Regions from separate parts of the Allobosea sp. 05T422_2 genome, predicted to be linked through region 2. Evidence: predicted binding sites of a transcription regulator. Region 2 holds the regulator's gene; each other region holds the start of a gene.
The links. The regulator LexA, encoded in region 2, represses DNA repair genes until DNA is damaged. The targets are predictions, from matches to a motif close to TGTTCNNNNTGTGTTCNG.
Positions count from the first base shown of each region.

Region 1: a site for LexA is predicted at 2,425-2,442, ahead of AC1DJT_RS04470 (DUF763 domain-containing protein). Genes of this name have one in related genera too.
Region 3: a site for LexA is predicted at 1,825-1,842, ahead of AC1DJT_RS03480 (ImuA family protein). Genes of this name have one in related genera too.

Region 1 is NZ_JBFTLD010000013.1:39,466-43,673, reverse strand. It holds gene AC1DJT_RS04485 (ABC transporter permease) at 1-526, shown strand, start outside; gene AC1DJT_RS04480 (ABC transporter permease) at 530-1,345, shown strand; gene AC1DJT_RS04475 (serine hydrolase) at 1,386-2,306, shown strand; gene AC1DJT_RS04470 (DUF763 domain-containing protein) at 2,454-3,734, shown strand; gene AC1DJT_RS04465 (extensin-like domain-containing protein) at 3,821-4,208, opposite strand, start outside.
Region 2 is NZ_JBFTLD010000209.1:4,600-11,251, reverse strand. It holds gene trpD (anthranilate phosphoribosyltransferase) at 1-416, shown strand, start outside; gene trpC (indole-3-glycerol phosphate synthase TrpC) at 424-1,233, shown strand; gene moaC (cyclic pyranopterin monophosphate synthase MoaC) at 1,230-1,718, shown strand; gene AC1DJT_RS26855 (molybdopterin molybdotransferase MoeA) at 1,715-2,926, shown strand; gene lexA (transcriptional repressor LexA) at 3,008-3,712, shown strand; gene AC1DJT_RS26845 (ComEC/Rec2 family competence protein) at 3,706-5,943, opposite strand; gene gltX (glutamate--tRNA ligase) at 6,102-6,652, shown strand, end outside.
Region 3 is NZ_JBFTLD010000010.1:11,247-15,454, reverse strand. It holds gene AC1DJT_RS03485 (Y-family DNA polymerase) at 1-961, opposite strand, end outside; gene AC1DJT_RS03480 (ImuA family protein) at 981-1,808, opposite strand; gene phnC (phosphonate ABC transporter ATP-binding protein) at 2,034-2,852, shown strand; gene phnD (phosphonate ABC transporter substrate-binding protein) at 2,924-3,841, shown strand; gene phnE (phosphonate ABC transporter, permease protein PhnE) at 3,934-4,208, shown strand, end outside.

The DNA of each region.
Region 1 (4,208 bases), on a different contig from region 2:
CATCCTGCTCGCCATCCCCTCATTCTGGCTGGGGCTGGTCCTTGTCGTCATGCTGGCGATCTGGGTGCCACTGTTCCCCACCTCCGGGTACGGGGACGGCTTTCTTTCGCGGCTGCATCATCTGACGCTTCCCGCCCTGGTGATTGCCCTCGCGACGGCATCGCTGACGATCCGCAGCCTGCGCAGCGGCATCCTGAACGTGCTCGGCTCGGATTATGTCACGACGGCCCGGGCCAAGGGTAATGGCACCAACCGCACGATGCGCGTGCACGTCCTGCCGAATGCCCTGATCAGCTCGATCTCGGTGCTCGGCGCACATACGAGCTGGATCATCGGTGGCACGGTCGTGATCGAAACGGTCTTCGCCCYGCCCGGGCTCGGCTCGCTCTTCGTTGAATCGATATTCGCCCGCGACTACCCGATGATCCAGGGGCTGACCATCGTCTTTGCCGTGCTCGTGGTCCTGATCAACCTGGYGACGGATATCGCCTACGCGCTGGCCGACCCGCGCATCAGGCTGGATTGAACCATGACGCGACTGCGCCGCCTCAATCCGACGCTGCTGATCGGCCTCGTGATGCTCGCCCTGCTGAGCCTGTTCGTCGGGCTGGGGCAAGTCTGGACACCGCATGATCCCTTCCTCATCGACTACGGCAATACGTTGCAGCCGCCCTCACTCGGCCACTGGTTCGGCACGGACGATCTCGGGCGCGATGTCGCCTCGCGGGTCATGGCGGGCGGTCTCGTCGATCTGAGGGTGGCACTGATCTGTGTCGCGGCGCCGGCCATGTTGGGCGCGGCGATCGGTGCGCTCTCCGGCTATGTCGGTGGCCGCGTCGATACCGTGATCATGCGTATCACCGACATCTTCTGGGCCTTCCCCTTCCATGTCCTGGTGATCGCCATCGTCGGCGTGCTGGGTCCCGGGGAATTCAACCTCTATCTCGCCTTCCTGCTGGTGAACTGGATCTCGTTTGCCCGCATTGTCCGTGGCGAGGTGCTGGTGCTGCGCGAACTCGAATTCGTGCAGGCAGCGCGCAGTTTCGGCGGTACCGACCGGCACATCGTTGCCAGGCATGTCCTGCCCAACGCCGTGACCCCGGCAATCGTCTATGCAATGGCGGATGTCGTCCTGACGATCCTGGCCGTGACCTCGCTCAGCTTCCTCGGCCTCGGCATCCAGCCGCCGACACCGGAATGGGGGCTGATGATCTCGGACGGCCGCGAGTTCCTGTTCGACGCCTGGTGGATCGCGACCTGCCCGGGTCTCGCCATCATCTATACCGGTGTGACCTTCGCCCTGATCGGCGAGGGGGTCGACACCGCCTTGCGCCCGAAGGGCTGACCTTTTCCTGCGCGGCCGATGCCTGCGCCATGAGGACATCATGAGCTTCTTTCGCGACGATACAGAACTGCAGCGGATCGGCCGCGCCATCGAGGCCCATGCGTCTTCGATCTATTCCGGACGTGGTGTCCCGCTGGACCAGTTCGCCTATGTCCTGCTGCGCCCTCAGCCTGCTGGTGAGAAACCGGTTGGAGCTGCCCGCCATGCCGACTGGCGGAGCTACCCATGCTCTTTGGTCAAGGTCTTTCACCTCGTCGCGGCGCAGGCGGCCCTCACGGAGGGACGGTTGACCGAGCATGAGGAACTCGACCGCGCGATGCGCGACATGATCCTCTGGTCGTCCAATTCGGCAACGAACTACATCATCGACCTGCTCACCGGCACGACCGGCGACACATTGCTGCAGGGGGAGGCCCTGGCCGACTGGTGCGAGCGCCGCCGGGAGATCAACCGCTTCTTCGCCGGCTTGGGCTGGTCCGAGTTGGTCGGCATCAATCTCGACCAGAAGCTGATGGATGATTTGCGCTACGGCCGCGAGAAAATCGGGCTCGATCTCTCTCCCATCGGCCACAACCGCCTGACGCCGATCGCAATGGCGCGTCTGATGTCAGAGATCTTTTATGGCTCCTCGCTGTTGCCGGAAGCTCGCCTGAAGCGGGTGCGCGACCACCTCATTCGCGACCAGGAAAGTCCCGACCGGGCCCGCGGCGCCTATCAACTGCTCGGATATCTCGGCGGCGGCCTGCCGGACGGTTCGCGGATCTGGTCCAAGGCCGGACGGACCCGCTGGCTGGGCGATGCACGCGCCGAATTTCGCCGCCACGACACGATGCGCGCCATCCTGCCTGGCGGCGAGGACTTCATCCTGACCGTCTTCACCCAGGGCGAAGCGATCGGAGAGGATGACGGCTTCCTGCCGGGGATTGGTAAGTTGGTTGCAGCCGAGATAGCCGGGATTTGAACGGAATCTTGATGTGCACGGCGACGACCGGCGGTCGGGCGCAACGGAGCGACAGGACCAGCCGCCTCGACGAGGATCAATTTCTGTAGAAAGCGGGGACAGGCCGGGCTATATCAGGCGTTCCTCTTTCGTTCGCGAGACTTCGCCATGACCCGGCGATCCGGCAGCGCCGACCTTCCGCTCCACCATGGCCGCGTGCCCGCCTGGCTCGGTCGGCGCATGACGCAGCTCGGCGCGGTCATCTGCGCGGCGATCATCCATCATTATGGCCGCGACGAGTTGCTGCGGCGGTTGGCGCATCCATTCTGGTTCCAGTCCTTCGGGGCGGTGATGGGAATGGACTGGCACTCGTCGGGTATCACCACCAGCGTGATAGGCGCGCTCAAGCGTGGGCTGGCTCCGCTGTCGGGCGAGCTGGGCCTGCATGTCTGTGGCGGGCGGGGCCGCCATTCGCGCGAGACACCGGCCGAGCTCGAACAGATTGGAGCGAGGGTCGGGTTCGACGGACAGGCGCTCGCCACCGCGAGCCGGCTGGTCGCCAAGGTCGACAGTGCCGCCGTGCAGGACGGCTTCGACCTCTATCTCCATGGCTTCTTCGTCGGGAATGACGGCCATTGGGTCGTGGTGCAGCAGGGCATGAATGGCGATGGCGGCCTCGCCCGGCGCTATCACTGGCAGTCTGAAGGGCTGGGCAGTTTCGTCGAGGCGCCACATGCCGCCATCGATGGCAAGAACCAGGGCAGCATCATCAATCTGACCGACAGGCGCGCCGCCCTCTCCCGCAACGGCCAGATCGATCTGCTGCGCGACATCGGACCGTCGGGGATCGTGAGGGAATTTGCGGCGCTGGAGCGCGACCGGGCGCCGCCGGTCCTGTCGCCGGCGCAGCTTTCCCTACCTCATCTCGTCATGCCGGCACATCACGAGGTCAGGCCCAAGGACGTGATTGCGCGACGGCTCCATGGTGCGCTCGCCGCAGCCGCCGACAGCGCCCCCGCCGATTTCTCGGAATTGCTGCTCGTGCCCGGCGTCGGCGCCCGCACGGTCCGTTCGCTTGCGATGGTCGCGGAAGTGATCCATGGCGCGCCGTGCCGGTTCGCCGATCCTGCGCGCTTCTCTCTCGCCCATGGCGGCAAGGACAGACAGCCGTTCGCCGTGCCCACCAAGGTCTACGACCAGACGATCGCGGTGCTGAAATCCGCCATCGATCGGGCGAAACTCGGTCAGGACGACAGGCTCGCTGCCATCGCACGTCTGGACCGGGAAAGCCGGCGCCTGGAGCGCGTCGTCTCCGGTCCGACGTTGGATGAGTATGTCACGGAGGAGAGACTGCGCTCCGCCGAGTATGGTGGCCGGAGCGTCTTCGGCTGGGAGCGGTCGGACGGTGAAGCGGCACCCGCGCCGCCTGCGAAGGCGAACCCGGCTTGACCGTCAGCCATGGCGCCAGCGCGTCGCCATCGGCATYCCGCCGACGGCGTCTGGCATGCTGACTGGGGGGAGAACAGGACTGCTCTTCATTCGACCGTCCACTGGCAAATGCGAAACCCTCGCGAGCGCTGGCGCATGTCGAGATGAAGATGGTCCTTGTGGGAACTGTCGGCTCCCGGGCCGAGCACGGTGGCGAACCGTTGGCAGACGCTCTTCTGCACCGCGTCGCGCATTGAGCGGGACAGAGGCTCCTGACCCGCGAATGCCACGGCGCGGCCATCCTGCATCAGCAACCCGCCGACATCGAGAGCGTTGCCGCTCGCATGCTCACTGATCGGCGCACCTGTATCGGCGTTTCGTGACCGGCAGGCATATCCGCCGACCCCTGTCAGCTTCGCAAGCCGGGCGTTCTCCTGCCTCGCCAGCGCAGCGAGATCGTCGCGGATCCAGGCGAGAACCTCGAGCGCAAGAGAG
Region 2 (6,652 bases):
GGCTCGAGCCGATGGTGCGCGTGCTGTCTGCTCTGGGCTCCGACCGCATCTGGGCCGTGAACGGCTCTGACGGCCTTGACGAGATTACCACCACCGGCCCGACCCGCGTCGTCGCGCTCGACAAGGGCAAGATCGAGAGTTTCTCGATCAGCCCGGACGATGTCGGCCTGGCCCGTGCAAAGCCCGAGGATCTGCGCGGCGGTGAACCGGCGCAGAATGCCGAGGCGCTCCGCGCGGTTCTCGACGGCAAGAAGACGCCCTTCCGCGATATCGCGGCCTTCAATGCCGCCGCCGCGCTCGTCGTGGCCGGTCAGGCCGGTGATCTGCGCGACGGCCTCGCCCGCGCGACCTCGGCGATCGACAGCGGCAAGGCCAAGGCGACGCTGACCGCACTTATCGCCAGCTCGAACGCGTGAGGACGTCATGAGCGACATCCTCGCCCGCATCGAGGCCTATAAGCGTCAGGAGATCGCCGCAGCCAAGGCCGCGGTTTCCCAGGCGGAGATCGAGCAGCGCGCCCTGGCTGCCGGCCCCGTGCGTGGCTTCACGGCCGCGCTTGCCGCGAAACACGCGGCCGGCAAGCCTGCATTGATCGCCGAGATCAAGAAGGCCAGCCCGTCCAAGGGGCTGATCCGCGCCGATTTCGACCCGCCATCGCTGGCACGCGCCTATGCCGATGGCGGCGCGGCCTGCCTGTCCGTACTGACCGATGCCCCCTCTTTCCAGGGACAGCCGGAATTCCTGCAGCAGGCGCGCGCGGCAAGCGGCCTTCCCGCCCTGCGCAAGGATTTCCTCTATGACCCCTATCAGGTCTTCGAGGCTCGCGCCTGGGGCACCGACTGTATCCTGATCATCATGGCCGGTGTCGATGACGGGACAGCCCGCGCGCTGAACGAGACGGCAAAGTCACTCGGCATCGACGTGCTGGTCGAGGTTCACAACGAAGCCGAGCTCGATCGTGCCCTCGAGCTCGACAGCCCCCTGCTCGGCATCAACAATCGCGACCTTCGCAGCTTTGCCGTCGATCTCGCCGTCACCGAGAGACTTGCTCCGCGCGTCCCCGCGGACCGCATCATCGTTGGCGAGAGCGGCATCTTCAGCCATGCCGACATCGCACGGTTGCAGCGCGCCGGCGTCAACACCTTCCTCGTCGGCGAGAGCCTGATGCGGCAGGACGATGTCGCCGCTGCCACCCGTGATCTCCTGACCGGTTCTGCGCGCAGCGCAGCATGAGCAAGCTCAGCCATCTCGACGCCAGCGGCCAGGCCCATATGGTCGATGTCGGCGACAAGGAGGAGACCTCGCGCATCGCTGTCGCCGAGGGCTGTGTCGTCATGCAGCCCGGGACTCTGGCGATCGTGCGCGATGGCGACGCCAAGAAAGGCGACGTACTTGGCACGGCGCGCCTGGCTGGAATCATGGCCGCTAAGCGCACGCATGAACTGATCCCGCTCTGTCACCCCCTGCTGATCAGCAAGATCAGCGTCGACCTCACCCTGGACGAGACATTGCCCGGGGTGCGCGTGAGCGCTGAGGTCAAGATGAAGGGACAGACCGGCGTCGAGATGGAGGCGTTGACCGCTGTCGGCGTCGCCTGCCTCACAGTTTACGACATGGTCAAGGCGGTCGACCGGGCGATGCGGATCGAAGGCATCAGGCTCGTCCACAAGTCAGGTGGAAAATCCGGCACTTTCGATCTCCCGGAAACTGCGCGATGAGCCTCACGCCCGTCCCCGTCGCCCTGAAGGCGCTGATCGACAGCGTTCCGGCACCGACACCATCAGAAACCCTGCCACTCGCACATTGCGTAGGGCGCGTGCTCGCCGCCGACCTGCAGGCGCTTCGGACCCAGCCCCCCTTTGCCAACTCCGCAATGGACGGATACGCCGTTCGCGCAGATGATATTGCGCCGGCAAATGAATTGCGTGTCATCGGCGAATCGGCTGCCGGTCGTTCCTTCTCAGGGATGGTCCGCTCCAATGAGGCTGTTCGCATCTTCACCGGTGCTCCGATTCCGGAGGGCGCCGATACGATCCTGATTCAGGAGAATGCGGACGGCGTCGGCACTGCGACGATCCGCGTGCGCGAGGGCGCCGAGCGCGGCAAGTTCGTTCGTCAGGCAGGATTGGACTTCTGCGAGGGCGAGGTGTTGCTTCTCGCCGGCAGCCGGCTCGACAGTGCGAGCCTCGGCCTCGCGGCAGCCATGGGCCACCCCATGCTCACGGTGCGTCGCAAGCCACTGGTCGCGATCCTCGCGACCGGCGACGAACTGGTCCAGCCCGGCGAGCCGGTTGGACCCGACCAGATCGTCGCGTCCAACAGTTTTGCGCTCGCCGCGCTGGTCGAGCAGGCCGGCGGCACGGCGCTCGATCTCGGGATTGCCCGCGATGATCATGCCGATCTCGCCGACAAGATTGGCCAGGCACGGAAGGCCGATGCCGATGTGCTGATCACCCTCGGAGGAGCCTCGGTAGGTGAGCACGATCTCGTCCAGGCAGCGTTGATCGGTCAAGGCATGGCGCYCGGCTTCTGGAAGATCGCCATGCGGCCGGGCAAGCCGATGATGATGGGCCGCCTCGGCCGCATGGTCGCGCTCGGCCTACCCGGAAACCCCGTCTCGTCCATCGTCTGCGGGCATCTCTTCGTCGTGCCCCTGCTCAGGACCCTCCTGGGCGTACCGGAACCGGAGCGCGATCTGAGTGAGCCTGCAATCGTCGGAAGAAATTTGCCGGCAAATGATGAGCGGCGGGACTATATGAGGTCGGAACTGACGCTCACTCCGGAAGGATGGCTGGCAACGCCCTTCGCCAAGCAGGATTCATCGATGCTGGCCACTCTTGCCCGCGMCGACGCGCTACTCATTCGCGAATCGTTTGCTGCGCCGGCAAACAAAGGCGACAACTGCCGGATCATCCGCCTACGCTGAGCGCGCTTGCGGAACACAACGCGAACCTGTATGGTGTTCGTGCTTTGTTTCGATTCCATACAAAGAGCGCCGGCGGGAACCATGCTGACACGCAAACAGTTCGAACTGCTTCGTTTCATCCAGGAACGCCTGCGCGAGACAGGGGTGCCCCCCTCCTTCGACGAGATGAAGGACGCGCTCGATCTGCGCTCCAAGTCCGGTATCCATCGCCTGATCATGGCGCTGGAGGAGCGCGGGTTCATTCGCCGCCTTCCCAATCGAGCCCGAGCGCTGGAGATCATAAAGCTGCCCGAAGGGGCCGGCGGCCCTCAGGCGACGCGCGGACGGTTCAGCCCCTCCGTCGTCCAAGGGGGGCTTGGCAAGGTCCGGCCGATCGCACCGCCCCCGGACGAAGATGTGCGCTCCACGGTTGCGATTCCGGTCATGGGGCGGATTGCCGCCGGTACACCGATTTCCGCCATCCAGAGCCGCAGCCATACCGTGGCACTGCCTGYCGACATGCTTGGCCCCGGTGAACATTTTGCCCTCGAGGTTCGCGGCGACTCGATGGTGGAAGCCGGCATTCTCGACGGCGATACGGTGGTGATCAAGCGTCAGGACACGGCCAATACCGGGGATATCGTCGTGGCTCTGATCGATGACGAGGAAGCAACGCTGAAGCGACTGCGCAAGCGCGGCTCCTCGATCGCGCTCGAGGCTGCCAATCCCGCCTATGAGACAAGGGTGCTGGGACCGGACCGCGTCAAGATTCAGGGCCGCCTGGTCAACCTGATGCGGCGCTACTGAAGCGGCTCGTGTTCTTCGACAGCCGCCAGCGGCAAAGCCGGCGTGCTTGCAGGCCGCTCCCGCTTGCGGCTCCAGGGACGATCGACACCATCCTGCTCTGATAGATGGGCGCGCCAGCCGCCCTTGTTGCCGACAAGGGCGGTCGCGCCATCGCGCGACAATGCCCTGCGGTCGATCAGTCGTGCTGCGCACGGAGCGTTCCACGGAATCGGCGTGATGACGAGATCGGCGCGCCGACAGTCCTCGACGATGGCCAGGCGATCACGTGCAAAGGCAACGCTTCGTCCATCCTTGCTGCGGACGACACAACCCAACGTGTCGCAGGTCGCGCCTTCCCGCAGGCTGTTGTCGTCAGTCCGGCGATTATCGCCATCTGCGTTCAGCCATTGCTGCAGCACGAAGCGGCTCGGTTGCCCCGCCAGGATCATGCGACCATCGCCCCCGCGGACCAGGATCCCGGAACCATCGCGTTCGATCAGGATGTCGGGCCTGTCGGGCTTCGCTGCCACGAGCAGTCCCGCGATCAGGGGGGCGACGGCCAGGAAGCGCAGCGGTGTCGTCCAGAGCGTGATCCAGAGAAGCGCGGCGGCAAAGCATGCGAGCGCCGCGGCCCCGAATGCAGGAATGATCACCGCGGAGTGGTCGAATCCCGCAACCCAGCGCGCGGATTGCAGCACATAGTCCGAAGCGACTCCCATGAGCGCCCAAGCCGGCCAATCCAGGCCGAAGGGATAGGCGAGCACGCCGAAGACAGCGGCAGGCATGACGATCAGGGAAACGAAGGGCAAGGCGAGCGCATTGCCGAGCAGACCGAAGGGGTTGAAGGTCTGGAAGTGATAGGCACCGAACGGTGCGGTTGCGACCGTCGCCAGCACGGTCGTGACCGTGAGCCCGACCACCGCGATCCAGATCGGCCGTAGCGGCCAAGGCAGGTTCGCCGGCGCCTCGGAGTGGCCGCGATCCTCCCAGCGCTCGGCAAAGGCGATCAGCGCCGCGACAGCGCCAAAGGACATCTGGAAGCTTGGACCAAGCAGCGCGTCAGGCTCGCGCAGCAGAACGATCATCGCAGCGAGAGCCAGATTGCGCATGCTGAGCGCCGGGCGATCGACGAGAATCGCACCGAGCATGACCAATGTCATGATCAGCGAGCGCACCGTCGCGACCTCGGCTCCCGAGAAGATGCAATAAGCCGTGGCGCCGAGCATCGCGGCCAGGGCGGCGAGTTTCTTTATGGGCCAGCGCAATGCCAGCGTTTGCGATAGCGCCAGCAGGCCACGGACCAGGCCGAAGATCGTGGCGGAGGCCAGCACCATGTGAAGGCCCGAGATCGAGATGATATGATAGATTCCGGCCGCGCGGAGGTCGATATTGGTCGCCTCCGTGATGAGGCCGCGCTTGCCAGTAACCAGCGACGCCGCCATCGCGCCAGCCTGCCCTCCCCCGATCCCGGCGATGCGCTCCGTCAGGGCATTGCGCGCCCGGTCGACCGTCGCGGGTATCTGAAGCTCGAGCGGTGGCTGCAAGGGTGGTGGGGCGAGCGTGATCTTTCCGGGGATGGTCCCGACTGCACCAAGCCCTCGGAAGAAGGCGTCGCGCCCGAAGTCGTAGCCACCTGGTCGCACTGGACCGGGCGGCGGCAGGAGGCGCGCGACGGCAGCGATGTGATCGCCCGGCGAAACCGAACCACCTTTGACGTTGACCCGAACCCGCCGTGGCAGGCGTTCAGGCTCCACCCCGGCAATGCTGGTCACCAGGATCACGAGGCGCGCGCCGGCGTCGCGCGCCTCGACCGATTCGACAAAGCCGGTGAGTTGTCCCACGCGCATTCGATCGAGCATCGGTGCTGCGATTGTCGCCGTGCGCCAGGCCGCGGCACCAAAGCCGGCGAAGATGGCAGCAAGGCCGACGCAAGCGAGCATGACCGGGCGTCGGGCGCGCGACAGCGCTGCCATCGCAGCGGAGACGCCAAAGCCGGAGAGCGGGACCCAGAAGGATGGCTCGCGATCAGCCGCGAAATAGAGCAGAATGCCGGCTCCCATCAGCACCGGCAGCCAGAGAAACAGCCTTCTTCGTCCGGCCTCGATCGCGATGGCGCCCAGGAAGCGCGCGCGCCATTCGGCGAGAAACAACCGAATGGCAGCGTCCTGAAACCATATCTCGGGAATGCGGAATGGTACGGCGCGAACACGCGCGCCGCGCAGCCGGCTCGGGTCTGGCGGCGCCTCGCGCATAGGCCGTCCCTCGGTCAGCCAACCAGATGCGATCTTGCGCTTAACGTCGGCCCCATCAGCATGTTACAGGGGCGGCGTCGGTTGTCATGTCCCTTCGACGTCTTGTTCCTCTGCCGCTCTGTCGGCCTCATTTCCCGTCCTGCCGGAGCCTGCCTTTCATGAGTGATGCGGTCGTTACGCGCTTCGCGCCGTCTCCAACCGGATTCCTGCATATCGGCGGCGCGCGTACCGCGCTGTTCAACTGGCTCTATGCCCGTCGCCATGGCGGCAAGATGCTGCTGCGCATCGAGGACACCGACCGCGAACGCTCGACCGAGCCGGCCATCGCGGCGATTCTCGACGGCCTGTCCTGGCTTGGCCTCGATTGGGACGGCGAGACCGTCTACCAGTTCGCCCGTGCGGCCCGGCACCGCGAGGTCGCCGAGCAGATGCTCGCCGCCGGCAAGGCCTATTATTGCTATGCGACACCGCAGGAACTCGAGGAGATGCGCGAGAAGGCGCGCGCCGAGGGCCGTCCCATGCGCTATGACGGACGCTGGCGCGATCGCGATCCGGCAACCGCGCCGGCCGGCGTGAAGCCGGTCATCCGCCTGCGCGCGCCGCAGACCGGAGAGACGGTGGTCGAGGACGAGGTGCAGGGCCGCGTCGTCTGGCAGAACGAGAATCTCGACGACCTCGTGCTGCTGCGTTCCGACGGCAACCCGACCTA
Region 3 (4,208 bases), on a different contig from region 2:
CCCCGGCGGCGAGCGTTCCCTGATCGACGGCGAAAGGCTCGGTCGCACCGGCCGAGAGCCGGATCAGGTCGAAGCCGAAGCCGGGATCGAGCGGGTCCGCCAAGGCATCCAGCTTCAGGGCGAAGAGCCGGTCGAGCGCAGCCGGATCGCGCAACGGCATCCCGGTCTCGATGCCGAGACGGCGCACGGCCCCGTCACTGCGGAAAAAGCTCGCCTCGAACAGTCTTGCGCCTTCGCCCCGCGCTTCCAGCATGCCGGCGAGACTTTCCTCCAGGCCGGCCAGGGCGGCCCGGATACCGGCCTCATGCGCCAGCGGCTCGGCAAAACGCCGCTCCGCCATACAGTCCGGCAGCGGTCGTCGCGGGGACAGCGCCTGCGGCAGGCGGCCAAGCGCCTGGTCGAGCCTGTCGAGCAGGTCGCGGCCGAAACGGGCGGCCAGCGGCGCGCGCGGCCGCGTCTCCAGATCGGCGATATGGGTGAGGCCCATGCGCGCGAGCCCGTGCTGCCGTGCCGCCTCCAGTCCAAGCGCCGCGGTCGGCAAGGGCCACAGGGCCTCGCTCTCCCCGTCCGGCGGCACGATGCCGCCGCGCCCATAGCGCGCGACACCCCAGGCGGMGCGCGCCGTCCCGGCAATGGCGGCGCGCAGCGTAAAGCCCTGTCGTTTCAGCCGAAGCAGGCAGTCGCGGCCAAGCGCGGCCTCGCCGCCAAAGAGATGGGTGCAGCCCGAGATATCGAGCAGCAATCCATCCTCGCCATCGAGCGCGACCAGCGGTGTATAGCGGTCGCACCAGTCGGCAACGGCGTAGAGCAGGGCCGCATCGGCCGCCCTGTCCTCCTCGACCACGACCAGCCGCGGGATCATCGCCCGCGCATCGGCCAGCGCCATGGTCGCATGAAGGCCGAGACGTTCGGCTTCGACATCGAGGCTCGTCAGCCGGAAGGCGCCCTTCGCCTTGCCCACCACAACAAGAGGACCAGGATCATCCGCTGGCCCGCCGGGCTGCGGGCCAGGCCTCTGCGATATTGCCCGAACGGATGCGCCCTGGCTGCGTCTGATCCGGTCGATGGGCAGGCGCGGGAACCAGAGCGACAGGAAGCGGCTCGCGGAAGCTATACGCATGACTGTCCCACTCCATCACCCACTGCCCTGTCGCCCCATGCCGGTTGCGCAGCACCGTGACCGCAAAACTCGGCCGGCCCGGCCCATGCGCTCTCATCCGCCCCTCCGAAGGCGCCGCCGAAACCGACCAGCGGATCGTCGCCGCGCTTGGAGCAGGACTGCTTCCCAGCCGCAGGAGAAAAGCCGTCGCGCCGGCATCCCGCGCCGCCAGGACGAGACGCCGGCTGGCCGTGAGATCGAGGCAGGCCGGCGCACCTTCGAGCTCGATCACCACCGCGCCGATACCCGAGCGCGGGTCATTGCCGCGCGGAAAGGCGTCGCCCGCCGCCTTCAGCACGGCAAGCGGATCGCGCCCCCGCACCGCAAGCACCCGGTCGGGATCGAGCCCGAACGCTGCAAGCCCCGGCGCATAGAGTTCGCCCCCTTCCGCGCCGGCGGAATCCTGCCGCAGCCAGACGACCGGCCGCCGCTCCAGCCGCGCGATCAGCCCGGCGACGAAGCCCGTCGCCGCCGGAGCCTGATGCGCCGCAGCCACGATCTCGTGCAGGGCATGGCGGCGCAGCGGCCCCAGCGCCGCATCGGCCGCCGCGTGGCCAAGGCTGAAGCTCGCCTCCCCGCCCAGCGAGACGGAGACGCTTTCCAAACCGGCAATGCTTCGCCGCAGCGCGGCGACGGCATGATCGCTCACGTCTTGGCACTCCAAATGTTCCTATTTTGTTCTTTATGACTCCGCCGCCTCAGACGAGTCAACAGCCTCCGTGACGCCCCGCCCCATAGCCCCCGATCCTGCTGTCACGGCCCTGTCATCTGTCGCCGATACCGGTTTGCGCACTGCAAGAGAGCATGAGCTCCGGACTGCGCCTCGCCCATGTCCGGATGTCGCCATGCTCGCTCCTCGATGGGAAGACCGTTCATGCTGCGTATCGAAGGCCTGACCAAGCGCTTCAGCGGCAAAGCCGCCGTGGACAATGTCTCGCTGTCGATCCCGAAGGGCGAAATGGTCGGCGTCATCGGCCGCTCCGGCGCCGGCAAGTCGACCCTGCTGCGCATGATCAACCGCTTGGCGGAGCCGAGTTCCGGCCGCCTGATCAGCGACGAGCGCGATGTCACCGCATTGAAGGGCCCCGAACTGCGCGCCTGGCGTCGCGACACCGCGATGATCTTCCAGCAGTTCAATCTCGTCGGCCGCCTCGACGTGCTGACCAATGTCCTGCTTGGCCGGCTCAATCACCGCTCGGCCTTCCTGACGCTGGTGAAGAGCTTCTCGCCGGACGACAAGATCCGCGCCATCGCCGCACTCGAGCGTCTCGACATGGGCCATCTTCTGGCCCAGCGCGCCGAGACCCTCTCGGGCGGCCAGCAGCAGCGCGTCGCGATCGCCCGCGCCCTGGTCCAGGAGCCGAAGGTCATTCTCGCCGACGAGCCGATCGCTTCGCTCGATCCGCGCAACACCCAGGTCGTGATGGATGCGCTCTTCCGCATTAATCGCGAGGACGGCATCACCGTGATCTGCAATCTGCATGATCTCGATATCGCGGCGAAATATTGCGACCGACTGATCGGCATGGCCGCAGGCAAGGTCGTGTTCGACGACGTGCCGCAGGCGCTGACCCGCGAGATCGCGGCCGAACTTTACGGCATCGAGGCCAAGGATGCCGGCGCCGAGGCGCTCGACGCGCTCGATGCCATCGCCATCGCCGAAGCCAAGCGCGCCAAGCAGACCGCGGCCTGAGCCGAGTTCAAGCCCGGCCAGGACCGCTCACACCTGAAAAGACCGCCAACAGCCTTCAACAGGAGCAAACCATGCTGACCCGTCGTCATACCCTCACGCTCGCCGCCGCCGGCCTGGCCGCGACGCTCGCCGCTCCCGCCTTCGCGCAGGACTGGAAAGCCAAGTATCCGGAGCTGATCTTCGCCATCATCCCGTCCGAGAACGCGTCTGGCGTCGTCGAGCGCTACACCCCCTTCGTCAACTACCTCGCGAAGGAACTCGGCACCAAGGTGACGCTGCGCATCGCCAACGACTATGCCGCGATCATCGAAGGCCAGCGCGCCGGCAACATCCATATCGGCATGTACGGCCCCGCCTCCTTCGCCCGCGCCCGCATGACCGGCGCCAAGGTCGATGCCTTCGCGATCGAGACCAATCTCGACGGCACCAAGGGCTACCACTCCGTCTTCTACGTGAAGAAGGACTCGCCCTATCAGAAGGTCGAGGACCTGAAGGGCAAGAATCTCGGCCTCGTCGATCCCAATTCCACCTCTGGCAACAATGTGCCGCGCTTCGTGCTCGACGGCATGAAGATCGAGCCCGAGACCTTCTTCGGCAAGGTCGTCTATACCGGCAGCCACGAGAACGCGGTCATCGCGCTCGGCCAGGGCACCGTCGACATCGCCGCCAACTGGTGGAACGACGAGCAGGAATCCAACCTGCAGCGCATGGCCCGCAAGAACATGGTCAAGGCCGACGATTTCCGGATCATCTACAAGTCCGAGCAGATCGTGAACTCGCCGATGGCCTATCTTTCCGACCTGCCGGAGCCGCTCAAGGCCTCGATCCGCGACGCCGTCCTCAACCTCGCCACCAAGGACAAGGTCGCCTTCGACAAGATCTATGAAGGCAAGCAGGGCCCGCTCGTCGCGGTCGACAACAAGGCCTACGACCCGATCATCGAACTGAACAAGTTCGTCGACGCGCTCCGCAAGAAGAAGTCTTCGTAAGCGCTTACCCGCCGACCGTCATGGCCAGGTTTATCCCGGCCATGACGGAGTGGCGTCCCGCCGCGACTGGCGAACCCCGCGACGGAACCAACATGACCCTGACGATCGATCGCAACGACCCCACCATTCGCGGCCATGCCGATCTCTATCGGCGCGAGATGGGCGCAAAGCGCCGCCAGGCCCTGCTCGGCGCCGCCATCTTCATCGCCTGCGTCACCCTCTCCGCGATCGGCTCGGAGGTCGATCTCGCGAAATTCGCCGCAAACGCCTGGCGTTTCCCGAAATACATCCTCGAGACCCTGCCGACCCTGCACCTCGCCACGCTCGGTGCCGATCTCAAGGAATGGTACTGGGGCCTGAACGGCTG